Linked DNA regions of Ketobacter sp. MCCC 1A13808. The protein of the gene in region 2 interacts with the protein of the main gene of each other region in a pairwise test. Links are inferred from orthologs where the notes say so. Each region holds a gene or a part of one and is shown on either strand. Other genes may lie near its edges.

Region 1 (17,503 bases), on a different replicon or contig from region 2:
GCCTGAATGTGACTGAAACCCTGCGCGAACAATTGCTGCAAGGCGAATTCGCGCCCAACAGCCGGCTACAGGAAACAGCCTTAGCCGAACGTATGCGGGTATCGCGCACACCGATACGGGAAGCATTGCGGGTCCTGGCGCGGGATGGATTGTTGGATTACGAACCTAATTGCGGGTACAGCGTGCGGGAGTTTTCCCTGGAGGATATTCTCAGCGCCTTTCGTGTACGATCGGTTCTTGAAGGCCTGGGATGTCGGCTGATTGCAGAACGGGGAATGTCTGCGGCGCTGGATACCACCCTTAAAACGGCGTTGAGCGATGGCGAGTCGATGCTGGCAAAAGGTGATGTGGCGGCAGCGGATCTGGTGCAATGGCGGGAAATGAATAAATCCTTTCATCTGGCGATTTTACTGGAAACTCAAAATGACTTACTGATCCGCTTTGCCAGGTCGTCGCGCAATATCCCGATCGTGTTTAACGGGTCTTTCAAATGGTATTCCATGCGTGCTTTTCAGCGGGCACAGGACCATCACCTGGCAATTTATATGGCGATGAAGAATCAGCAGGCGGAGCGCGCGGATTTTATGATGCAGGAGCATGTGTTGCATGCCGCGGAGATTCTGAAAACTCATTACAAACCGAATAGTTAATCTGACCCGAAAGGAAGGGAGCATTTTTCAATGAGCGAATCAATTTTTTCAATCAAAGGTAAAGTGGCGTTGGTCACCGGTGGCACCAGCGGCATCGGCTATATGATTGCAGAGGGTTTGGTAAAACACGGTGCCAAAGTGTATGTGGCATCGCGTAAAGCGGATGCTTGTGCGAAAACCGCCGAAGCCTTGTCTGAGTTCGGTGAATGCATCGGGATTGCGGCGGATTTGTCTACGGAACAGGGTTGCCTGGATTTGGTGGCTCAATTGCAGGAACGGGAGCCGAAGCTGCACGTTTTAGTCAACAACGCCGGTGTGACCTGGGGTGCGAAGCTGGAAGAATACCCGGCGGAAGCCTGGGACAAAATCCAGAACCTGAATGTGAAATCCGCCTTTGTGATGACGCAAAAATTATTACCGATGCTGGAAGCGGCCGGCAACGAAGCGGATCCTGCCCGTGTGATTAATATCACCTCGGTGGCCGGACAAGTTACAGCCAGTATGCTCGCCTATGCCTATGGGCCGAGCAAAGCAGCGCTTAATCACTTAACCAAAATTCTGGCCGGAGAACTGGCCGCCCGCTGCATCACCGTAAATGCCATTGCGCCGGGTGTATTCCCCAGCCGTATGACCAAATTTGCGATGAAGGATGAGGCATCGGTGCAAGCGCAGAACGAGGCAGTACCGCTGAAACGAATGGGGCAGCCGCAGGATATGGAAGGGTTAGCTGTTTTTCTGTCATCGCCCGCGTCCGCTTATATTACCGGCAGTGTAATCTGTCTGGACGGCGGTACTTCGGTCAAGTCACCGGAGGTGGTGCAGTAAGCGGTCTTGAATTCAACCGGCATCGGATTGGGCGGCGTGATGAAGATTCTTTTCCCGATACATAATCTCGTCCACTTCCGATACCATCTTATCAATGTTGATAAGCTCCGTTGCACCATATAGGCGGCTGCCGATGCTGGCACTAAGCTCGATATTTTCCAGCTCACCGACACACAAACTGCTAAGCTCGGTACGAATACGCTCGGTGAGTTTTATCAACGCCTGTTGATCCTGTGCCAGCATCACCACCACAAACTCATCGCCTCCGATACGCCCCGCTACATCACTTTCACGCAGGACATTACGCACAGCAGTGGACAGTGCGCAGATCGCTTTGTCACCAATGCGGTGGCCATGCTGATCATTGATGGCTTTCAGGTTATCCAGATCCATATACAGGACACCGACATTTTGATTCAGCCGTTGCGCTAAGCGGATGTGTTTTTCAGCCTGAATAAAAAAACCACGCCGGTTCAGTAATCGGCTCAACTCATCTTTGGTGGACAGTTCCAGTAATTGTAGAAACTGATTGTTCAGCATTAAGTCGGCTTCGACAATATCCCGGAATTGCCAGATCAATTCCTGAAATGCTTTGTTGTAATGGGTGACCGCAAAATCCACCACGCAAATTGCACCAAAACACGAACCATCAGGCCAGTAAATGGGAACCCCCAGATAAGAGTTCACATTGTGATCCTGCACCACTGGATTTTGTTTCCACAACTTGGAGTTGGTAGCGTGGTTCACATAGAGTTGTTCGCAGCTGTTGACGACTGCCTGACTGAACAGAGATTCACTGTGTGCAAATTCTTTTCCCGCCGGGTAGGGATTAATGGGAGAGCTGCTGCTGATGACAATTTGCAGGCCACGCGAAGTGTGCTGAATTATGTAGGCCGCCGGGGCTTCATAAAGTTTAGCGATGAGATCAACGGTGGTTTGCCATTTCTTTTTGGAAATCATCGGATTCTGTTGTTCAAGAATCCACTCGTCACGATTGAACATAGCCGATGATACTTATGGGTAGTTGAATGTACTTTCAGTATAGACAGCGATTTCTGCGATTTGCTTACTGGCGGGATAAAATGTGAAAAAATTACAGAAAGCCGTTAATTCTATAGGGTAATAAACGGGCCCGCGTTGGGAAAAACCAAACGAGCGGTTGCTTAGTGACGCCAAAACATGGGGGTGAAGAGCACCAATAACGTGAATATTTCCAGCCGGCCCAATAGCATGGCGAAACACAAAATCCACTTGGCGGTGTCGCTGATGTTGCCGTAATGCAGAGCAACTTCACCCAGGCCCGGCCCTAAATTGTTCATACACGCTGCCACCGCTGAAAACCCGGTCACAAAGTCCAGACCGGTAGCGAGCATAGATAAAAACAACACGCAGAAACTAATGAGATAGATGCCGAAGAAACCCCATACCGCTTCAATCACCCGATCGGGGACGGCTTTGTTGGATAATTTAATCACCATCACCGCGTTCGGGTGAATCAATCGGCGCATTTCCCGTAAGCCTTGTTTGAACATCAAAAACACGCGAATGGCTTTAATGCCGCCACCGGTGGAACCGGCGCAGGCACCGATAAAGCTGCCCATTAACAGTGCAGTTGCCAGCATCGGATGCCAAGTGGAGAAGTCGGCGATGCCATAACCCGTGGTGGTTGCAATGGACACGGTTTGAAATAGTGCATGACGCAATGAAACCCAGAACTGACTGAATTCACTGGTGATCAGTAAGCCGATAAACACCAGCGCGCTGATCAATAACAGCACCGTAATATAAAAACGTAATTCAGGGTCGGTCAGATAGGTGTCAAGTCTTCGCCGTCGCCAGGCCAGGAAATGCAACCCGAAATTGACACCGGCCAGTAACATAAACACCACGGTGATCATTTCAAGCGCGGCACTGTCGTAATAACCGATGCTGGCGTTGTGGGTTGAAAAGCCGCCAATCGCTACGGTAGAAAAACTGTGGGCAATGGCATCAAATGCACTCATACCACAGAGCCAGTACGCCAAGCCGCAGGCGATGGTGAGAGAAACGTAAATGTACCAGAGGGCTTTTGCGGTTTCGGTGATGCGGGGCGTGAGTTTGTTGTCTTTTATCGGGCCGGGTGCTTCGGCGCGATATAACTGCATGCCCCCGACGCCCAGCATGGGCAGAATGGCTACCGCAAGAACGATTATTCCCATACCGCCGAACCATTGCAGTTGCTGGCGATAAAATAAAACCGATTTTGGCAATGCATCGATATTGGCCACCACGGTTGCCCCGGTGGTGGTTAAGCCGGAAATGGATTCAAACACGGCATCCGTCGGACTCATACCGGGGTGCTCTCCCAACATCAAGGGGATAGCGCCGAAGCAACCCAATACCGTCCAGAACAACACCACGATTACAAAACCATCGCGTACCCGCAATTCCTGTTTCTGGTTCTGCACCGGTAACCAGCACAGCAGGCCGGACACCAAAGTAATGATAAACGCTGACAGGAATTGTTTTTCTCCGCCGTCGTTATACAGCAACGCCACCATCGCCGGTATCAACATGGTGCTGCTATAGACCATTAGCAGCATGCCCAATATGCGAAGAATCACGGCTGGATGCATGGTTAGATTCTCAATTCCCGATTAAAACAATTATTTTGCAGATCGTGATACCTGCTCATCAAAAAAAGGTAATTCCCACCTGGAAAAGCCGTTCCACATCTTGAATCCGGCGTTTATCCACCAGGAACAGCACGACGTGATCATCGGACTCCACCACAATATCATCGTGAGCGATGAGCACCTGATCGTTACGGATAATAGCGCCGATGGTGGTGCCTTCCGGCAGATCAATATCGCCGATGGCTTTGCCTACGACTTTGGAAGATTTTTCGTCACCGTGGGCGATGGCTTCAATGGCTTCCGCCGCACCCCTGCGCAGGGAGTGTACGCTGGCCACATCCCCTCGTCGCACATGAGTCAACAAACTGCCGATGGTGGCTTGCTGTGGCGAAATAGCGATATCAATGTCACCGCCCTGCACCAGATCCACATAGGCCGGGTTGTTGATCAGCGTCATCACCTTACGTGCCCCTAACCGTTTGGCGAGCATCGATGACATTATGTTGGCTTCGTCGTCATTGGTAACGGCAATAAAGATGTCCGTGTCTTCCACGCTTTCTTCGAGTAACAAATCCTGGTCCGAGGCATTCCCACGAATGACAATGGTTTTGTTGAGCTTTTCAGCCAGAAAGGTGCAACGTTCGATGCTGCGTTCAATGATTTTAACCTGATAGCGCCCTTCCAGCGCATCGCACAGGCGCTCACCGATATTGCCGCCGCCTGCGATTATGATTTTTTTGTAGTTGTGTTCCAGCCCGCGTAGTTCACTCATCACCGCCCGGATGTGATTTTTGGCGGCAATAAAGAACACTTCATCGTCGGCTTCTATTACCGTGGTGCCTTCTGGAATAATGGGCCGGTCGCGGCGGAAAATCGCTGCAACCCGAGTATCCACCGAGGGCATATGCTGACGAAGGTAGCGCAGTTCACGTCCCACCAGTGGGCCGTTGAAGTAGGCTTTCACCGCCACCAGTTGCAGCTTTCCTTCGGCAAAATCCAGTACCTGCAGTGCGCCGGGGTGCTCAATTAATCGGGTAATGTGGTTCGTCACCACTTGCTCAGGAGAAATAATGACGTCGATGGGAAACGCTTCATTTCCGAACAAGCCGCTGGCTTTGGAAAGATAACTGGCGGAACGCACGCGGGCGATTTTGGTGGGCGTTCGGTGCAGTGAATAGGCCACCTGGCAGGCGACCATGTTGACTTCATCGCTGTTGGTGACCGCAATCAGCATGTCGGCGTCGTCGGCCCCGGCCTGGCGCAGCACATAGGGAAAGGACGCTTTGCCGGTGATGGTGCGAATATCGTATCGGTCCTGCAATTCGTGCAGGCGCTCGGAATCCGTATCAACAACGGTAATATCGTTATGTTCACTCGCCAGGTTAGCAGCGAGTGTGCCACCGACCTGGCCAGCACCGAGAATTATGATTTTCATATTCGCCCGTCTCGTTCACGTGGTGCCCAATCCTATCATGATAGGCGTTCGTGGTTCAGTGTCCTTGTGCTTCGCGCATCAAATGCGCGTAATAAAATCCGTCGTGTGCTTTTTCGTTGGCAAACAACTGGCGTCCGATACCGGCATCCTGACCCCAATCGGCGTCAATTTTGATTTCGTGAGCGAGCGGTTCATGCGCCAGAAACAGTTGCACCACGCGGTTGTTTTCCTGGGGTAAAGCCGAGCAAGTGGCGTACAACAAACTGCCACCCGGCTTTAATAAGTTAAAGGCAACGTTTAATAAGCGTAATTGAGTCTCAGCCAATTGCCGAATGTCGGCGCGTTTGCGTAGCCACTTAATATCCGGATGACGGCGGATAACCCCGGTGGCTGAGCAGGGTGCATCCAGCAGAATGCGGTCAAAAAGGCCCGCCCCGGCGTTGTATTGTTGCAGATCAGAATGCACCAGGGTGGCCCGCAATTGCAGCCGGGTCAGATTTTCCTGAACCCGTTGCAGGCGTGTGTTGTCCACATCCAGTGCCACCAGTTCCGACAACGCCGGTTGCAGCTCCAGTATATGTCCGGTTTTTCCGCCCGGTGCCGCGCAGGCGTCCAGTATCCGGTCGCCGGGTTGCGGTGCTAACAGCAGTGCGCTTAACTGAGCCGCTTCATCCTGCACCGAAACATGGCCCTCGCTGAATCCCGGCAGTTCCAGTACATCCACCGGTTGTTGCAGATACACGGCACTGTCGGCGAATTCGCCGGCCCGGGCTTTAATCTGTTTTTCATTCAGGCGAGCCAGATAAGCGTCGCGGCTGCCGTGCAATCGATTCACCCGCAGGCACATGGGGCCGGGTTCGTTGTTGGCCTGCAGAATCTTTTCCGCCTGTGCCGGCCAGGCGGACGTAAGTGCATCCACCAGCCATTTCGGGTGCGCAGTGCTAATGGCCAGGTTATCCGGCAATGTGTTTTCCAGGTTGCTTTTGTTGCGTTGTGCCTGGCGCAGCATGCCATTGAGGACTTTCACGGCCCAGGGTTTATTAAGTTGACGGCAGGCTTCCACGGTTTCCGAGATGGCAGCGTGATCCGGCACCCGCAGATAGAGCATCTGATACAGGCCGAGTAATAGTAAGGCATGCAAATCCGCATCCCGGGATTTGAACGGCTGACGGATAAACGGTGTGGCGACTTTATCCAGTCGCGTATACCAGCGGCACACGCCGAAACACAGTTCCTGCAACAGCCCTTGATCCTTGTCTTTCTCCGCTACCGCCGGCAGCAGATCCGATAGCGAGCGGGGATGCAGGTTCTGGCGATTCAGCGGCAGCACCTGCACCAGGATCTGAGCCGCCAGGGCGCGGGTATTAAGGTCGGTTGCCGCGTTACTCAATGCAATTGTTTCCCCGCCACCAGCCAATCCCCTTTCGAATTCAACAAGGCCTCCACGGTCAGGCGTTTACCGCCGCTGAACTGGAGTTCCTGCAAGCGCAATACGCCTTCTCCCGTCGCCACATCGATGCCTTCTTTGCACACGTTCACTAAGGTGCCGGCGGCGGACGTGGTGGTGCCTGCAATCAGTGCGGATTGCCAAACGCGCACCCGCTCACCCTCCAGCTCGGTATGGGCGACGGGCCAGGGATTAAAAGCCCGGATACGGTTATGCAGTTCTGTCGCAGATAACCGCCAATCCAACCTGGCATCATCCTTACTGAGTTTGTGAGCGTAGTTCGCCAGGTCATGAGGCTGCGGTTCAGGTGATAGCTGACCGGTTGCCACGAGATCGAGACAGTGCACCAACGCTTTCGCACCCAGGCCAGCCAGACGGTCGTGCAGGCTGCCACCAGTGTCCTCCGGTTGTATGTGAGTGTTCACTTTAAGCAGCATGTCACCGGTATCGAGCCCCACATCCATCTGCATTATGGTGACACCGGATTCGACGTCACCGGCGGCGATGGCCCGCTGAATCGGGGCAGCACCCCGCCAGCGCGGCAGCAGCGAGGCATGCACGTTGATGCAACCCAGGCGCGGGGTTTCCAGCACCGCTTTCGGCAGCAGTAAGCCGTAAGCCACCACGACCATCAGATCGGCTTTTAAGTCATCCAGTTGCTGCAGGGTTTGCTCTGGTTTGAAATTCAATGGTTGGTACACCGGAATACCCTGTTGCCGGGCCAGGGCTTTGACCGGGCTCGGGGTCAGTTTGCGTCCACGGCCGGCGGGTCGGTCGGGTTGGGTATAACAGGCAATGACCTGATGCGGTGAGTCCAGAATCGCCTGTAGCGAGCTGGCGGCAAAGTCCGGGGTGCCGGCAAATATTATTTTTAACGGGGATGTCACTGGTCGGGTTCCTGTGCTGCGCAGAGGCGTTGGATGAATAAGGGTAAGTTGGCAGAGTGACGCACGTTAGCGTACTCTTACCCGCTCTTTCTGCTCTTTTACCAGCTTTTTCCGGATTCGCTCGCGTTTTAGTTTGGATATGTGGTCAACAAACAGTTTGCCATCCAAGTGATCAAGTTCGTGTTGGATGCAGGTCGAGAGCAGGCCGTCACACTCCATTTCATAGGGGTTCCCGTCGCGATCAAGGGCCTTTAGCAGAATCTTTTCCGCGCGTGTGACGGTTTCGTAGTGACCAGGCACGGACAGACAGCCTTCATCGTAATCCTGTTCGCCTTCCAGGATTTCAAATTCCGGATTGATCAGAATCAGGGGGGAGTCTTTTTCTTCACTGACATCGATTACCACTATGCGTTGGTGCACATTAACCTGTGTCGCCGCCAGGCCGATGCCGGGCGCTTGGTACATCGTCTGCAACATATCGTCGGTCAGTTTGCGTATTTTTTCATCAACTTTTGTGACCGGTTTGGCCTTTGTACGCAGACGAGGGTCAGGAAATTCGAGAATATCCAGTATTGCCATCTTGAGAATGCCACTTTTCTAGTATAACTGTAGATTATGTTGCTAAGATTATGATCATACAGGATTTGCTTTGTCTGTTTATTCCAATGTTGTCTACACTGAAAGGCAAACGTCGCAAAACACGGCACTGTAAAAGCGATTAAAGCGTCTATAGTAAAATGTAGGTCAAAATCGGCGCGCCGATGTTTGCCAGTTCCCGTATGTGAAAATGCGCCTGATAGCAGGCTTTGATAATGATAAAGGGATTCTCACAATGATGAAATCATTTCTCAGGCTGGTCGGTGGCTGTTTGCTCGGTGTCGCCATGCAAGCCTCGGCAGTGGAATTGAAACCGGGGCATCCCGATGTCTACCCGGTGAAGCAGGGAGATACCCTTTGGGACATATCAAATGCGTTCCTTAGTGATCCCTGGTTGTGGCCAGAATTGTGGCAGGTTAATCCGCAGATTGATAATCCCCACCTGATCTATCCTGGCGATCTGATTAAGCTGGTTTACATCGACGGCCAACCGGTTCTGCAAGTTGAACGGGGTCCGATGGTGTTCAAAAAGGGTGACTCCATTAAGTTGACCCCTCAAGTGCGGAGTGAACCCCTGGCATCGGTTATTCCGGCTATTCCCCTAGAACATATCCAAAGTTTCCTCAAAGACAACCGGGTAATGACCGAAGAAGAAATCATGGCGTCCCCTTATATTCTGGCGGGTGACGAGCAGCATATTGTGATGGGGCTGCATGATTATATGTACGCACGGGGTGACTGGTCAGAAGCGCACCAGGTGTATGGCATCTATCGCAAAGGGCAAGCCTATCAGGATCCGAAAACCAAGGAAGTGCTGGGTTTTGCGGCGTTGGATATGGGTATGGCGCGCTACGAAAAACACGAAGACGAAGTGGCGCGGTTCAAAATTACCAACTCCAAAGAGGATATTCGCCCCGGTGATCGCCTGATTCCCACCGAAGAGCGTAAAGTGGATTCCGTGTTCTATCCCAAAGCCCCAAACGGGGAGGTGGATGCCAATATTCTGAGTGTGTTCAGTGGCGTACGGAATGTCAGCCAATACGATGTGGTGGTGATGAATTACGGTGAGCGTGACGGCGCGTTAGTGGGTGATGTGCTGGCGGTTATGAATAAAGGCGAGGTGGTGAAAGACCGCATTACTCAGGAGCTGGTTAAGTTGCCCGACGAACGCCGCGGTATTCTGATGGTATTCCGGACCTTCGATAAAGTCAGCTACGGTCTGATTCTGCGTGCCGAGGCACCGCTGAAAGTGGGTGATACGGTCAAACGTCCCGACTGAGTAGCGTCCGCTCTGGTTTGTTACCAACTGCAAAAAATCCCCCGCTTTGTCGGGGGATTTTTTTATGCCTCCAGACAACACACTTTGCAAGCCCTGCGGTAATTTGACTTAGGTTGATACCCTAACGGGCCAGGGCCGGGAAAGCGGCGCCTGCATCTTAAGTGAGATGGTGGCAGACGGTATCGGGGAATTAAATTTGCCGCTCAACCTGCATCGCCTATACCCTGGGTTTGGTATTGCATTTTTAACGAACGTGATTCCGGTCCTAATTGGCCGGAATCATATGTACATCGCGCTGCGGGAACGGAATGGAAATGTTTGCTGCATCCAATGCCGGTTTAATTTGTTTATTAATTGCGAAGCGTAATGGCCAGTAATGCTCTGTCTTGCACCAGGCCCGTACTGTGAGATTAATAGAGCTGTCACCGTAATCGGTTACGCCCACAAAGGGCGGTGGATCGGCCAATACCCTCTCGTCTTGCTTCATCATATCAATCAGCGCCTTTTCGGCGTCATCGAATTCGGTGTTGTAGCTCACTCCCACCGCCAGATCGATGCGGCGTGTTTCATCCCGTGTGTAGTTCACCAGATTGCCGTTTGCTAGCGGTCCGTTCGGCAATACAACGTGTTTATGATCCTGTGTAATCAGGAAGGTGTAGAACACATCCACTGCCTCTACCGTGCCTTCTTCGCCATTGGCTTTGATATAATCACCGACCTTATAAGGTTTAAATATCAGTATTAAAACCCCGCCTGCAAAATTCGACAGGCTGCCCTGCAATGCTAACCCAACGGCCAGACCGGCGGCACCCAGCATGGCAATAAAGGACGTGGTTTGCACGCCGATCATGGACACAACGGAAATGAGTAAGCAGAATTTGAGTAGCAGAGACAGAATGCTGGAAAGCCATTTACGCAGGGATATATCAAAATCCCGTTTCTCCAGAACGTATTCTATTGCTTTGCTTATTGCGCCGATAATCCATAAGCCGACGATAAGGGTAATCAACGCCAACAGTACTTTCGGCGCGTACAGCATGACCATTTCGGTTGCTTTATCTATGAGTGAGTTAAGGTCTATTCTGTCCAGATCCATCGCGTGCCTCTTTATTTTATTGTCGTTAGTCGTGCCCAGGCTTTAGGCTGTGCCATACTTAGATGCCATGATTATGCAGGGATTGCAATTAGGGTCGCGACCCAAGTATAGGATATCGGTAATGGAACCAACGCAACAAAATCAATCTGCATCGAATTGGCACCGCTGGGTCAAGCGAGGGCTTATTCTTTTGTTGGTTTTTGCGTCAGGTTGGTGGGCTGCGTGGACCTTTCCGGGCTTGCAACCGTACGCAGCCGGATCCAATGTCGGCTCCTCATATAGCGGTGATCAAGCTGTGGAGAATGGCGCGGTATCCGCAAGCAATCAATCCAATAGGCTGCGCCACGGAATAGAGCAAAATCGATTTCAGAGGTTATTGACTGGCAACCGGATTGAAGCGGTTATCGGCTTTTTGGATTCGCTTCCGGCGGACGCTTCTGAAATGGTTTGGGCCGAACCATTGTTACAGCAGCATCTTTTGCATCTGATGCAGAAACAGCAATGGAAAGATCTGGATGCCTGGATCGAGGCATTGTTGCAGATGAACGGAGACAATACCCTATATCAGGATCTTGCCGTGGATTCTGCACTGGTTCGCGGCGACCGTTTGGCCGCGATAACGGAGCTTTTTATCGCTTATGATTCGGCGCTGGGTGAACAGCGTCGGCAAGCATGCAGGCAGCGCATTGACACATTGTTGCTGAATGCGTTTCAAGAGGCGCAGTCAGAAACACCGGACACTTTAAATCAAAATCAGTCGTTGATAGAGCTGCTGCGTTTTGCATTAGAAAAACAGCCGGACTATCCACCGTTTGGTTTAATGATGGCGGATGCGTTAGCGCAGTCCGGAGAATTAAATGAGGCCCTGTATCAGGTGCAGTTGCTCCCGTATAGCGAAGCGCATCAGGCACAGGTGGACGCCAGAATTTTGCAACTGGAACAAGCCATTGCCAACCGCGATCGTAGCCGCAGTGGTATACCCTTGTATCGCAACGCCGACCACTTTGTGGTGAAAGTCGTTTTTGATGGTCGGGTGGAGCTTGAGCTTATGATTGATACCGGCGCCAGTATTACTGCGTTGACGCCTTCCGCCATCGCCCGCTTGCAGGGGGGCACTAATCTCATCGATACGGGGCAACGTTTACAGGTGCATACCGCCAACGGTCAAGTGGCGGCATCGCTGTTCACAATTGATTCCATGCAGATTGAAGATCAGGTGCAACACGACGTTAATATTATCGAAGTAAACCTGAGTAACGATGAAGTGGATGGTTTGCTGGGTATGAACTTTCTGGGTCGGTATGCCTTCTCGATTGATCAGAATATGGCACGGCTGTACCTGGCCGAAAGCCGGGTAAACGGGCGTTAGCCCGGCCCGGAATAGGAACGGCGGTTACAGTTCGTTAACAGTTAACAGTATCTGTAACAGCGGCGTGTAAATTCATATCATCGTCTATACTGAGATTTGCATAGTTGATTTGCCTCAGAGTATATGTCGAATACATTCACATCACCGGTCATTGCTGCGTCCAACCCTTTGGTGGACACCTATATAGCTCTTTCAAAGTCGGAGCTAATTTGGAAAGCGAACCTGAACAGTGCCTTAAGTCATATTGCCCGTACTTGTGCCGGTGTGATGGATGTAGAGCGCGTTAGTGTTTGGCAGTTGAATAGCAGCCAAACCGAGTTAGTTTGCCTGTGTCTGTTTCAGGGTGACGGTAATGCAATTGAGCAAGGTGTGGTGTTGGCCTCAAGTGAATACCCCCGTTATTTTAGCGCGTTGGCAGCGGAGCGTGTAATTGACGCGAACCAGGCGCAAACGGATTCCCGTACCAATGAGTTCAGCGATGCTTACCTGCGACCGCTGGACATTCAATCTATGTTGGACGCCACATTGCGGTCGGAAGGGCATACCCAAGGCGTCTTGTGTTTTGAGCAGCAGGTGCGCCATCGCGACTGGAGTGATGAAGAGAAAATATTTGCTGCCTCGATAGCCGATATGATCTCGCAGCTGATGATGCTGAATTCCTATCGTGACCGGGAATTGCGTTTTCGCACCTTGTTTGAAGGCACGCTGGATGCTGTGATGGTGATCCGCGATTTTGAAATTTGCGAGTGCAACCCTTCGATGTTGACGATGTTCGGCTCCTCCCGTGAACAACTGATGGACTCGTCACTGTCAAAGTTGTCGCCACTGTCGCAGCCGGATGGGCGACATTCCGAGCACCAGATTGAAACCAGAATCAAAGCCGCACTGAACGGCACCCGGCAGCAATTTGAATGGAATTTTCATCGCATGGATGGAACCTCGTTTCATGCCGAAGTGGGTTTAAACTTTTTGCAGCTCGGGGATATGAAATGCGTATTGGGTACGATTCGGGATGTCAGCGACCGCAAGCAGGCAGAAGCCGCGTTGGTCGAATCGCAAAAACAGTTGGCTTTTCGAACCAGTCACGATGCCTTAACCGAATTACCGAATCGCGATTCTTTGCATGAGAACGGCGCCAGTCTGTTGATCGATGCAAAGCGGTCCGGACAAAACGTCGCTGTACTATTGCTGGATCTGAATCGGTTTAAAGACGTCAACGATACCCTGGGGCATCGGATTGGCGATTTTATTTTGCAGAAGGTGGCGCGCAGATTGCTGACGGCGTTGCAGAAAAGCAATACCAAATCCCAGTTATATCGTCTGGGTGGTGACGAGTTCGCCGTGATCCAATACGGCATCGTCGATCAGCAATCGATAATGGCGTTGGTCAGCACGGTCAACAAAGAGCTGAAGATGCCGATGGAAGTCGAGGGCATGTTTCTTGAAATGGGTGCGAGCATTGGCGTTGCTCTGTATCCGGAGCACGGGGATTCCAGCCATGCTTTGCTGCGTTGCGCAGATGTGGCGATGTATCACGCCAAGACCCACGGTGAAACCTGCAGTTTTTACAGTAACGAACTGGATTCTCACAGCACCCGCCGGTTAACCATGCTGGCTGATCTGGGTACGGCCATTCGTGAAAACCAGCTGCAACTTTATTACCAACCCCGTATCGATATTAAAACCGGCGCCTGTAACGGCTGCGAAGCACTGTTACGATGGGATCATCCGCTGCACGGCATGGTGCCGCCGGCGGATTTTATTCCGTTGGCAGAAATGACGGAAATTATACATCCACTGAGTTTGTGGGTGCTGACTTCGGCCATGAAACAAATTCGTAGCTGGATGGACCAGGGCAAGGAGATTGCGATTGCGGTGAACCTGTCAGCGCGAAATCTGATAGACATCCATTGCCCATCGCAAGTAAAAAGCCTGCTTGAAGAATTCGACGTACCCCATCGCTTACTTGAAATTGAAATTACCGAAAGCGCATTGATTACCGACCCACATCGCGCCATGCAAGTGGTGGAGGAATTTCATAAGTTGGGTATTCATCTGGCCATTGATGATTTCGGTACCGGATATTCGTCCATGAGTTACCTGAAGCGATTGCCGATCCAAACACTGAAAATTGATCGTTCATTCGTGAAAGATATGTTGTCAGATGATGCCGATGCGGTAATCGTTCGTTCCACCATCGGGCTGGCCCACAGCTTCGGTTTGAATGTGGTGGCTGAAGGGGTGGAAGATGAGCCGACCCTGATGGTGCTGCGTAATCTGCAATGCGAACAGGCGCAAGGCTACCATATTTGTCGACCGGTTCCCGTTGCTGACTTTGATGCCTGGTACGACGCCCGTCTGAATTAAGAATTTTCTGTGAATTTTTTAAGTTGATACTGTCTGTATAGCATCATTCGGGACTTGATTTGCGTGAAGGATCACCATGTTTCTAGAAGAGCTACCTTATTGGCTTGCGCTATGGCGCATTAAAGGCATCGGCTCCAGCCATTTCCGTCTTATTACTGAACGTTTTGGCAGCATGCTGACGTTTTTCTCACAAACACCGGACCAATTACGGTTGATGGGTTTCAAACAGGCCCAGTGCGCCCAAATTACCGGTTTTCAGGCGGGCACGGAGCGGCGTCTCGGTGCTGGAGTCAGTGCAGACCTGGACTGGCAGGACGCCAGCAACCAGCATCATATTCTGACCTGGGCCAGTGACGATTACCCGCCTTTGTTGCGTGAAATCGCCGGTGCCCCGCCGGTGCTGTTTGTCCGCGGCGACGTGGCGAGCCTGACAATGCCGCAGATTGCGATTGTCGGCAGTCGCCATTGCAGTCGCAAAGGGCGCAAATTGGCAGAGGATTTTGCGGAGTGTTTTTCCGCCCATGGTTTTATCACCACCAGTGGGCTGGCGTTGGGCATCGACGCTGCAGCGCACACCGGCGCCCTCAAAAGTGGTGGTCAGACCATTGCGGTTTTAGCCCATGGGCTCGACACTCTTTACCCTGCGCGCAACAGGGTATTGGGCGAGGGTATACCCGCTCAGGGGGCGCTGGTGTCCGAATTTCCCATCGGCGTGCAACCGCGCCCTGAGTTCTTCCCCCGTCGAAACCGTATTATCAGCGGGCTCAGTCTGGGTGTGCTGGTGGTGGAGGCGGCGCTCAAAAGCGGTTCATTGATTACGGCTAATGAGGCGGTCGATCAGGGACGGGAAGTGTTTGCGATTCCGGGTTCAATACACGATCCGCTGGTAAAAGGCTGCCATGCGCTGATCCGCAACGGTGCCAAGCTGGTGGAAACCGCAGACCAGATCGTAGAAGAGCTGATGCCATTATTAGGTTATGTTCATCAACAGAGTCTTTTTCCTCTGCAAGCAGACGAAATGGCTCATAAGTTCGATAAAAGTTCACCAGAAGGCCGCTTGTTGGCCGCACTGCAATTCGATGCTGCCAATGTGGACCAACTTGTCGGTCTCACCGGGATGTCGGTAGCGGATGTCAATTCTACCCTGATTATGTTGGAGCTGGAGGGGGTAGTGGCGCAGGAACAAGGCGGTTATAGCCGCATCTGACTTGCAACCGGACGCCAGCTGCGGTAACTTCGCCGCCTCATTTCCATACCATAACCGTAGCGGCATTTATAGTGAGGTTCCATTATGTCTAAGCCCTTTGTAGCCATCCTGATGGGATCGGATTCCGACCTTCCCCAAGTCGAACCAGCCCTTGATACATTAACCAAGCTCAAAATCGGGTTCGAAGTGAAGGTGACGTCCGCTCACCGAACTCCTCAAATCACCCATGATTACGTTAAAGACGCCGATAAGCGCGGTTGTAGCGTGTTTATTTGTGCTGCCGGCATGGCTGCTCACTTGGCGGGTGCGGTTGCCGCAGCCACGGTTAAGCCGGTGATCGGTATCCCCATTAATGCTTCAATGAACGGCCTGGATTCCTTGTTGTCTACCGTACAAATGCCTGGCGGCATACCGGTTGCGACGGTGGCGATCGGCAAGGCCGGTGCGAAAAATGCCGCCTATCTGGCCGGGCAGATGATGTCACTGGCGGACGCGGATTTGGCACAGCGTCTGAAAGACGATCGTGCGGCAAACGCCCGCGCAGTACAGGAAAAAGACGCAGCACTGCAGGCGCGCCTGGCTCAGAAAGACTGAGTAATCACTCATGTTGGCTTTGCGTCATCGGCTAGGAGCGGTTAATGCATTGGCTCAGGGGGAAGTGATCGCTTACCCCACCGAGTCGGTGTTCGGTTACGGATGCGATCCGTTCAACCCCATAGCGGTACAACGCTTGCTGACACTAAAGCAGCGCCCGGTGGAAAAAGGCTTGATTCTGGTGGCAGCAAATTGTCAGCAGATCGAGCCTTTACTCCGATCGCTTAGTGCCGATCAGCGACACCGTCTGGATGCCGACTGGCCCGGCCCGGTGACCTGGCTGATCCCGGACCCGGAGCAGCTGATCCCCGCCTGGATCAAGGGTTCCTTCTCATCAGTGGCAGTGAGAGTAAGTGCTCACCCGCTAGTGCAGTCCTTATGTCAAGCCTGGGGAGGTCCGATCGTTTCCAGTAGCGCGAATCAAAGTGGCAGGCCACCGGCCAAAAGTGAATACTCACTTTTACGGGCTCGGCGGCAGACCGGAATCGGTGCAGACTATATTGTACCGGGAGCCACTCAACGCAGATCAAAGCCGAGTGAAATCAAAGATTTACAAAGCGGCCGTATTATAAGGGCAGCTTGAACCAGGGCGTCGCCGGGGGCCAAGGGAATTCTATGAGCACAATAGATTTAGACGCAGTTAAGAATTACCTACTGGCGTTGCAGGACGATATTTGCGCCCAGCTAAGTGAAGAAGAGACCGGCGCTTTTGCCTTCCGGGAAGACACCTGGGATCGTGAAGAGGGGGGTGGCGGCCGCTCTCGGGTGCTTGAGAATGGTGATACCTTCGAGAAGGCCGGTGTCAATTTCTCGCATGTGTTTGGTGCCGGCCTACCGGAATCGGCGACAGCTCATCGACCGGAGTTAGCCGGGCGTAACTTTCAGGCGATGGGGGTTTCGCTGGTGATTCATCCGCGTAATCCGATGGTGCCGACTTCCCATGCCAACGTGCGTTTTTTTGTGGCTGAGAAAAAAGACGCTGAGCCGGTCTGGTGGTTCGGAGGCGGTTTTGACCTGACGCCGTATTATGGCTTTAAGGAAGACTGCAAACACTGGCACCAGACCGCAAAGCAGGCTTGCGACCCGTTTGGCGACGATGTATACCGGCGCTACAAAGAATGGTGTGATGATTATT
Region 2 (9,074 bases):
TCGTCGGGGCAATCAGAAATATACTTTCAATTCCGGCTTTGTCGAAGATCTCCACCGGACCGGCAGCGGCTTCCACAGGCAGATCCACGGTAATAAGACCGTCCACACCTGCTGCTGCTGCTGCCTCCGCGAAGGTTTCGTAACCTGTGACTTCAATCGGGTTGAGATACCCCATCAGCACAACGGGCGTGGTCTGGTTGCTGGCTCGGAACTCGGCTACCATTTCCAGCACATGCGTGATTGTTGTGCCCTGCTCTAACGCCCGCTCATCCGCTAACTGGATCACGGGGCCATCGGCCATCGGATCAGAAAACGGAACGCCCAGCTCAATTATATCTGCGCCGCTCTCCACTAATTGAAGCATCAGCGGAACAGTGGCTTTCAAATTAGGATCACCGGCGGTAATAAACGGAATCAGTGCTTTTTTATTCTGTTGCTTCAAATTCTGAAGGCAAGCCTTGATACGGCTCATGAATCTCTCCTCTTAGCTACCTTCACAAGGTAATCCCGTCGAGTTCTGCGACTGTAAGAATGTCTTTATCGCCTCGTCCTGACAGGTTCACTATGACAATCTCATCGGTTGACATTGTTGCCGCCAGCTTTTCGGCATAGGCTACGGCATGGCTGGATTCCAAGGCAGGCATAATCCCCTCAATCCGGGTCAGACTGCGGAACGCGGCCAGCGCTTCGTCGTCATTAATGGCTACATATTTGACCCGACCGCAATCTTTTAACCAGGCATGTTCAGGGCCCACACCAGGATAATCCAAACCGGCAGAAACGGAGTGCGTCGGCAAAATCTGACCCGCGTCGTCTTCCATCAGATAAGTCCGGTTGCCATGCAATACCCCCGGGCGACCGGCACATAAGGGAGCGGCGTGATCACCGCTGGCCAAACCCAGCCCGCCTGCTTCGACGCCGTACATTTGCACACTCTCATCCGCCAGAAAAGGGTGAAACAAACCGATGGCATTAGAACCACCGCCCACACAAGCGACCAGCGCGTCGGGCAATTTCCCAGCCTGGGCCTGGCATTGAACTCTGGCTTCACGGCCAATCACGCATTGAAAATCTCGAACCAGCTGCGGATAGGGGTGGGGACCTGCTACCGTACCGATAATATAAAAGGTGTCGTCTACATTGGTAACCCAATCACGCATGGCTTCGTTCATGGCGTCCTTCAGGGTTTTGGTTCCCGAAGTAACGGCGGTCACCTTCGCACCCAGCAGCTTCATGCGGTATACGTTAAGTGATTGACGCTGAATATCTTCAGCGCCCATGAATACTTCACACTCCAGCCCTAAACGTGCTGCAACTGTCGCAGTTGCTACCCCGTGTTGACCTGCGCCGGTTTCAGCAATAACCCGTCGTTTGCCCGTGTACTTGGCCAGAAGCGCTTGGCCAATGGTGTTATTCACTTTATGGGCACCGGTGTGATTCAAGTCTTCACGTTTGAGATAGATTTGCGCTCCACCCACCCGTTGCGACCATCGCTCGGCATGATATAAAGGCGAAGGTCGGCCCACATAATGAGCCAGATCTTTATCAAACGCAGCCTGAAAATCTGGATCTTTGGACAGCTTGTTATAGATCTGTTCCAGTTCATCCAGGGCGTACATTAAAGTTTCAGATACGAAGCGGCCGCCATAGGGGCCGAATTTGCCTTCCGCATCCGGCGTATTAAGAATATCACGCTCAGTTTGAGACACTGTTTACTCCTTCAATAAAGCTGCGGATCCGTTCCGCATCTTTTTTACCTTTCTTGATAATTTGCTCTTTACCCTGCCCGACAACCAGTTCTACCCCGCCACTAACATCTACTGCCCAAGGCCGCACGTTAGTCACTGCCTTGGCAATATTTGAGGGGTCTAAACCTCCGGCCAGGATAATCGGCTTCGGAAGTTGCGGAGGGACTCGTGACCAGTCAAAAACCTGGCCAGTACCACCGGCCTTACCTGCCACAAAAGTGTCCAAAAGAATACCACGACTGCTGCCGAAAGTCTGGCAAAGGTGGACCAGATCCACCCCTTCCTGCATGCGAATGGCCTTGATATAAGGACGCCCATATCCGCTGCATTCGGGCTCCGGCTCATCGCCATGAAACTGCAGTAAATCCAGCGGTACCTGCTGCAAGACGCTGCTTATGAATGACGGCTCTGCGTTGACGAACAGACCCACTGAGCTGGTGAAAGCAGGCAGCGCAGTGACAATCTGGCGAGCCTGCTCAATAGAGACATTGCGGGGGCTTTGCGGGTAGAAAACCAGGCCAATGGCGTCGGCACCCGCCTGCGCGGCGGCCAGAGCATCGTCCAGATTAGTAATTCCACAAATTTTAACTCGGGTGCGCACAATCAAACTCCAGGGCAATGGGCCCGCAGTTTACCAGATTCCTGTCGGGTTTCGGCATCTTGCCAACAGGAAACAACTGCCTATCTCAGCCGATTTAAAGGGGCATAGAGGGGATATCCACACGATGAAGCGGGATTTGGTGTTCTGCAGGATAATCCACGTTCATAAAATAAAGCCCCGCTGGAGACGCAGTGACGCCACCCAACGTACGGTTGCGATGATTTAATACTTCCTCAACCCAACTCACCGGTTGCTTACCACTACCAACGGCCATCAACACCCCGGCAACGTTCCTCACCATATGCTGCAAAAACGCATTCGCTTTGATGTCCATAATGACTAATGAACCTTTGGTCCGAATATTCAGATGATGCACCGTACGGACCGGGGATTTCGCCTGACAGCCTTGCGCCTGGAAAGAGCTGAAGTCGTGTTTGCCGACCAGGATCTGCGCGGTGTGGTGCATTCTCTCGGCATCCAGAGGCAAATATTGCCAGGTCAGATGGTTGATGCCCAGCGCCGGTCGCAGGGGATCGTTAAAAATGACGTAGCGATAGCTTCTGGCCTGTGCAGAGAAGCGCGCATGGAATTCATTAGAAACCGGCTTTGCCCAACGCACGGAGACACTATCGGGCAGCTGAGTATTACAGCCGAATACCCAGCCTTTATCACTTCGAACAGCCTCGGTATCAAAATGAACCACCTGACCGACGCCATGGACTCCGGTATCAGTTCGGCCGGCACAAATTACCCTGACCGGATGATTGGCCACTTTACTCAGCGCCGTTTCCAGTTTCTCCTGGACTGTTTCTGTTTGGTGCTTCTGACGCTGCCAGCCATGAAAGTGACTGCCATCGTACTCCACACCCATGGCCACTCTCATGTCTTATTTCTCACATAATCCTGAACAGGCTGTACATAATCGGTGGAATAAAAAAAGAGGGCCGGTTGGGCCCTCTTTTGCGGATGTTACGTTTTCTGATGTTTAGGATCAAGACTCCAGGCGAATGAGAAGGTCCTTCGCCTCTTGCTTCTGACTGTCATTACCTTCAATCATCACCTCGTCAAGAATATCCTTTGCACCCTCTCTATCACCCATATCAATATAGGCACGGGCCAGATCGAGCTTGGTAGAAGCTTCGTCTTCGTCGGACAGGAAATCCAGGTCGTCTCCGGAGTCAGCCATGTCATTGGCCGCAGGCGGCAATTCCAGGCCCGATGTATCAGAAGACGCCGGCAGCTCATCGACAAAATCATCTGCCCCAAAGTCATCAGACTCGGTCACCACACTATCAGTTGAGCTGGTGGACAAAAAGTCTCCGTCGAGATCCAAATCCAATTCGTCTGCAAGCTGCGCAGCCGATTGCGAGTCGATCAGAGGCTCGTCGTCATCTGCGTCTGCGGGTGCTTCAAAGGAATCCAACAGCGAATCAGGCTCAACCGTGGGTACTTCGGGTGCAGATTCCGAACTGTCAAAATCCAGATCGAAATCCATTGCAGAGTCATCACCCGCTAGCGGCGTTTCGGGAGCCGTTGCGTCCGGCACCTCGTCCAGGCTACCAGAACCGTCAAACTCCAGGCTGCTATCCAACGGAGGAGTTTCCTCATTACTGCCGGAGTCCGGCACATCATCCAATGAGAAATCGGTATCGAAATCCATTGTGGTGTCGTCCGTCGCGTCGGCTACAGGCAACTCCGATGCTGAATTAGCCTCGTCCTCTAATTCAAGATTCAGATCGAAATCGAGACCAGCAACTTCGTCGGTAGTGGTGGATGCGGCATCAGAGTCAAGCGCTGAATCGGCGTCTCTAAGCTCATCCAAATCAAAGTCAAGATCGGTTTCGGACTCTGCGGTTACATCGTTTGGCGCGTCAGATTCACTGATATCAAAATCGAAAGAATCCGGCGCATCAGGAGCTGAAGACTCTGCCAGGTCCGGCGCCGACAGAATAACGGTGTCATCGTCGTCCTGCACATCAGAAACCGGACGATCAAACTCTGAAGTTTCAAAGTCGGAAGTTTCAAAGTCCGAAGCTTCAAAGTCGGAACCGGATAAATCGGAATCGAACGATTCAAACGAATCGGTTTCTTCCGCAATGGGCGCGCCATCATCCAGATTAATTTTCGCTTTTAATTCGTTCGCTTTTGCCAGGTCAGAAGCATCTCCGAGCGATTGGATCGCAGCGTAGTGCGTCATAAAGGTGTCAGGCTCGTTCGCTTCAGCGCAAACTTCACATAGCTTAAGCCGGATATCCGATCTGTTAGGCTCTTTAACCGCAGCATTCTCCAGCATTTCGATGGCCTGCGGGAATCGACCATAGGCAATATAAATATCAGCTTCGCCGATTACATCGCTGGTTTGAGCCACCGTTTCTTCATCGGCGCTGGCCTCCACTGCCTCTTCAAAATCATCATCCGAATCCAGATCCACTGAATCCAACTGCAACATGGCGTCGTCTTGCGAGTCCGGCAGCTGGAAGTCTTCGACCATGTCCTCTTCCAACTCGTCATCACCCTGCTTTTTACGCAGTGCAATCAAACCGAGCAAAATTAACAGTACGATGGCGCCACCACCGGCAGCCAGATAAAGCGGGTTTTGCATTAGTTGTTGCAAAATACCCGGGTTTTCCGCAACCGGTTCAGGAATCGGTTGGGGTTGCTGCTCAGCAGGCTCCTCCATTATTACGCCCACGGCCGAAATCTCTTCGGACTCGGGTTCAACTTCGGGTTCCGCTGTAGCGGAATCCTGCTCTTCTTCAGAGGTATCCGCGTCGGCAACGACTTCGTCCTGGTAGTTGTAATCAACTTCCTCTTCGGTCACTACCTCTTCTTCAATAATTTCTTCTGGTACCGGTTCCATGGCGTCGTCGACGACCATAGGGGGTGTTTCGACACCGGTGTCAGCATCGGCTTCTGCCGCTTCTGCCGCTTGCTGTTGCTCAAGCTCCCGCAGCTTGGCTTGCAGCGCAGCAATTTGTTCGTCTTTGAGCGTGAGTACCTTTTCTGAAGTGTCCAGCTGATCTTCCAAATCATTCACGCGCAGCTGAAGTTCTTCTTTTTCCAGCTTGAACTTATCAATATTTTCTTCAGCCACGGCAAGATCGTTACGCAGGTTGCCATTTTCGGCTGTTCCGCTTCCGCTTTGCCCTGACCCGGCACCGCCATCAGCACCTGAAACCAGTTTTAGTCGCGCAGATTCATCGGAGGGGGCAGGCTCCTGCTCCCGGGTCACACTGCGTCCACTCAGATCGACTTGCCGGGTATCTGCCTCTGTTGTAATACCTCGGTTGGCCAGCTTTTCGCGCCACAAACGGTTTTGCTCTCCAGCCATAGCAATGGCTTCCCGGCTTGTGAGCGACATCGCCTCCTCTTCCGTGGGGGCACGCAACACCTGGCCTTTCTTAAGCAGGTTAATGTTGTTGTCGATGAAGGCGTCCGGGTTGATTCGCTGGATCGCCATCATGGTTTGCTGAATATTGACTTTATCCGATGGCTTCATATCAGTGGCAATTGCCCACAAACTGTCATTGCTGCCAATGGTGTGGGTTTCTACCTGGGGGGAACCGCCGGAAGAATTTTGCGCGTAGGTGCCGCTGCTGTAGGTTTGCTGTTGGTCTGCCGCTTCGTAACTTGGTACTGATTTAGTGGCGGTCGCTGCGCGGGTTGGCTGCGTGACCGGCGCCGCTGTTTGAGAGCTATAAACAGGCGGGTCCAGCAGGAGCGTGTATTCTCTCAACAAGCGGCCTGCAGGCCAGTTCACTTCTACTAGAAAATTCAGGAAAGGTTCTTTAACCGGTTTGCTGGAACTGATCCGGATGACCGATTTGCCCTTTTCGTTCACGACCACTTTGAACTTCAGATCCGTGAGAAAGTGATAACGCTCAATGTGAGAATTGGCAAAATCGTTTTCGTTGGCCAGCGTAGGTAAAATTTCTGTCGAGGTGAGCTCCCGAACCTGCACTAATTCGATTTCTGCATCCAGGGGTTCACTCAGAGCAGAATTGAGTTTGATTTCACCCAAACCCAGTGCGTTTGCCAATCCGGGAATAAAGACACCGACACCAAGCATTGCAGCGGCAAGTTTACGAACCATTCATCTAATCCTTTGCTCAATTCGACCACTGGACAGCATAGCCATCCTATTGATTTTATGAAATTTGTTTCACAGCTTACTTTATAACAAGCTTAGGAGAGCCCTGCAAAATCAGAAGCTACCCCCTAATAAGGATAGCTTTCAATTTATGGTTGTCAGGCAAATTCTCGAATAATCGTGACGGAGTTAGCTGATTAAACTAGAACCAACCTGACAAGATGGAGGTAAGTATCAATTATATGTAGTCTTTTATCAACTTTTCGGCAATCTGAACACTATTTGTTGCAGCACCTTTGCGAACATTGTCCGCTACAACCCACATATCGATGCCTCTGGGATGAGAAATATCTTCCCGTATGCGGCCGACAAAAGTTTCATCATTATCAGTCGCTTCCGTTACCGCTGTAGGATAGCCGCCCGCTTCGAGCGCATCCATCACCTGCACGCCGGGTGCCTTTTCTAACAGTTCACGCACCGCCGCCGCCGAAATCTTATCGCGGGTTTCAATATGCACGGCCTCTGAATGACCATAGAACACCGGAATACGAACGCAAGTCGGGTTGACCTGGATGGCGTCATCCCCCAGAATTTTTTTCGTCTCCCACACCATTTTCATTTCTTCTTTGGTGTAACCGTTTTCCTGAAACACATCGATTTGCGGCAACGCGTTGAACGCTATTTGCTTTGGATACACGCTCGCCGTTGCGGCTTGTCCGTTCAACAGATTACGTGTCTGGACCGCCAGTTCCTCGATGGCTTCTTTTCCGGTACCGGAAACCGCCTGATAGGTTGCCACATTAATGCGTTCAATGCCGACTGCATCGTATATCGGCTTCAGCGCAACCATCATCTGGATGGTCGAGCAATTTGGGTTGGCAATAATGCCGCGGGTTTTGTATTGCGCAATTTTCTCCGGATTCACTTCCGGTACGACCAACGGAATATCGTCTTCATAGCGATAGTGTGAGGTATTGTCGATAACAACACACCCGGCCGCCGCCGCTTTCGGCGCAAACTCTGCAGAGATGGAACCACCCGCAGAGAACAAGCCAATTTGTACTTTGGAGAAATCAAAGTTCGCCAGGTTTTGCACCCGCACATTCTTGCCTTTGAACTGAACGACTTTCCCTTCCGAGCGCTCGCTGGCCAGCGCATATAAAGTACCCACCGGAAAATTTCGTTCTTCAAGAACCCGGATCATTGTCTCGCCGACAGCACCGGTGGCGCCAACGACAGCTACATCATAAGTTTTAGTCATGGTTTACTTACTCTTAAAATCAATTTTGTGCGTTGAGAGCGTTGAGTACTGCGGCCCCCATTTCTGCTGTGCTCACCTTCTGGTCCGTCCCGGTTGCAATATCGGCGGTCCGGTAACCTTGCTCAAGCACCGTATTTACTGCCTGTTCTATACGAACTGCAGCAGCGTCCAAATTAAGTGAGTAGCGCAGCATCATAGCAGCGGATAACAACGTTGCTAAGGGGTTAGCCAAGCCTTTTCCGGCAATATCCGGCGCAGAACCGTGACAGGGCTCGTACATGCCCTTGCTGTTTTGGTCCAGGGATGCTGAGGGCAGCATACCGATGGATCCGGTCAACATGGCCGCCGCGTCGGACAGTATATCGCCGAACATATTGCCGGTAACGATAACATCAAACTGTTTTGGTGCCCTGATTAGCTGCATGGCTGCGTTATCCACATACATGTGACTTAGCTCCACCTCAGGATACTCTTTGCCGAGATCGGTAATGACCTCACGCCAAAGCTCGGTCACTTCAAGCACATTGGCCTTATCAACACTGCACAGTTTTTTGTTGCGTTTCATGGCGGTCTCAAATGCGAGCCGCCCTATGCGTTTTATTTCCGACTCGGAATAGACGTAGGTGTTGAAACCCTGCCGTTCGCCATTCTCCAACGTACGGATTCCGCGAGGTTGACCAAAGTAAATCCCACCGGTGAGTTCACGCACTATCACAATATCCAGGCCAGATACCAGATCAGGCTTTAGGCTGGAGGCTTCGACTAACTGGGGATAAAGTATTGCGGGCCTTAGATTACCGAACAATTCCAGATTGGAGCGTAAGCCCAACAGGCCTTTTTCCGGCCGGATAGCCATATCCAGCGACTCCCATTGCGGACCGCCTATGGCACCGAACAGAATTGCATCCGCTGCCTTGGCCATCGCAAGGGTTTCCGTCGGAAGCGGTCCACCGGTAGCATCAATCGCAGCACCACCCACCAGGGCCTGTTCCAGCTCCAGCCCGAGGTTATCTGCTTGGTTCAGGTAATTGAGCACGGCAACGGCCTGTTCCATAATTTCGGGACCGATACCATCGCCGGGCAAAATCAGAATTTTCTTAGACATTGAACCTGTACACCTGTAACTAATAATTTAAAGATTATTTAATGGCATCGAATAGCCAGGGCGCATCGCTGCGGCGCTGGGCTTCGTATTCTTTAATGGTATCTGCGTCTTGCAGGGTCAGGCCGATGTCGTCCAGGCCTTCGAGCAGACAATGCTTGCGGAATGGATCCACTTCAAAGGGAATCTGTTCGCCACCCGCTTTGATAATGATCTGATTGGCCAGGTCTATGGTCAGCTTATAGCCCTCATTCGCTTCCACCTCGGCAAAC

What was found.
Region 1: the proteins of FT643_RS09990 (region 2) and def interact in binary tests that used the Escherichia coli proteins (3 or more experiments, as listed by UniProt). The link is inferred for Ketobacter sp. MCCC 1A13808 from one-to-one orthologs.

The regions. Positions count from the first base shown.
Region 1 is NZ_VRKW01000014.1:47,892-65,394, forward strand. What follows is about bases 6,683-9,455. They hold def (peptide deformylase), read right to left. Parts: upstream 8,439-9,455; coding sequence 7,926-8,438; downstream 6,683-7,925. Other genes in these bases: rsmB (16S rRNA (cytosine(967)-C(5))-methyltransferase RsmB), read right to left, coding at 6,683-6,915; fmt (methionyl-tRNA formyltransferase), read right to left, coding at 6,912-7,859; FT643_RS19300 (LysM peptidoglycan-binding domain-containing protein), read left to right, coding at 8,692-9,455. Also shown: FT643_RS19260 (GntR family transcriptional regulator), read left to right, coding at 1-650; FT643_RS19265 (SDR family oxidoreductase), read left to right, coding at 681-1,475; FT643_RS19270 (sensor domain-containing diguanylate cyclase), read right to left, coding at 1,488-2,477; FT643_RS19275 (TrkH family potassium uptake protein), read right to left, coding at 2,639-4,090; Trk system potassium transporter TrkA, read right to left, coding at 4,149-5,525; more of rsmB, read right to left, coding at 5,581-6,682; more of FT643_RS19300, read left to right, coding at 9,456-9,735; FT643_RS19305 (mechanosensitive ion channel family protein), read right to left, coding at 10,001-10,831; FT643_RS19310 (retropepsin-like aspartic protease), read left to right, coding at 10,953-12,200; FT643_RS19315 (putative bifunctional diguanylate cyclase/phosphodiesterase), read left to right, coding at 12,324-14,567; DNA-processing protein DprA, read left to right, coding at 14,644-15,774; purE (5-(carboxyamino)imidazole ribonucleotide mutase), read left to right, coding at 15,859-16,368; FT643_RS19330 (Sua5/YciO/YrdC/YwlC family protein), read left to right, coding at 16,379-16,951; hemF (oxygen-dependent coproporphyrinogen oxidase), read left to right, coding at 16,984-17,503. UniProt on the Escherichia coli protein: Removes the formyl group from the N-terminal Met of newly synthesized proteins. Requires at least a dipeptide for an efficient rate of reaction. N-terminal L-methionine is a prerequisite for activity but the enzyme has broad specificity at other positions.
Region 2 is NZ_VRKW01000004.1:89,076-98,149, forward strand. The notes cover bases 5,690-8,505. They hold FT643_RS09990 (aspartate-semialdehyde dehydrogenase), read right to left. Parts: upstream 7,701-8,505; coding sequence 6,678-7,700; downstream 5,690-6,677. Other genes in these bases: FT643_RS09985 (FimV/HubP family polar landmark protein), read right to left, coding at 5,690-6,442; leuB (3-isopropylmalate dehydrogenase), read right to left, coding at 7,720-8,505. Outside these bases: trpA (tryptophan synthase subunit alpha), read right to left, coding at 1-472; trpB (tryptophan synthase subunit beta), read right to left, coding at 495-1,709; FT643_RS09975 (phosphoribosylanthranilate isomerase), read right to left, coding at 1,696-2,352; tRNA pseudouridine(38-40) synthase TruA, read right to left, coding at 2,444-3,232; more of FT643_RS09985, read right to left, coding at 3,341-5,689; more of leuB, read right to left, coding at 8,506-8,805; leuD (3-isopropylmalate dehydratase small subunit), read right to left, coding at 8,840-9,074.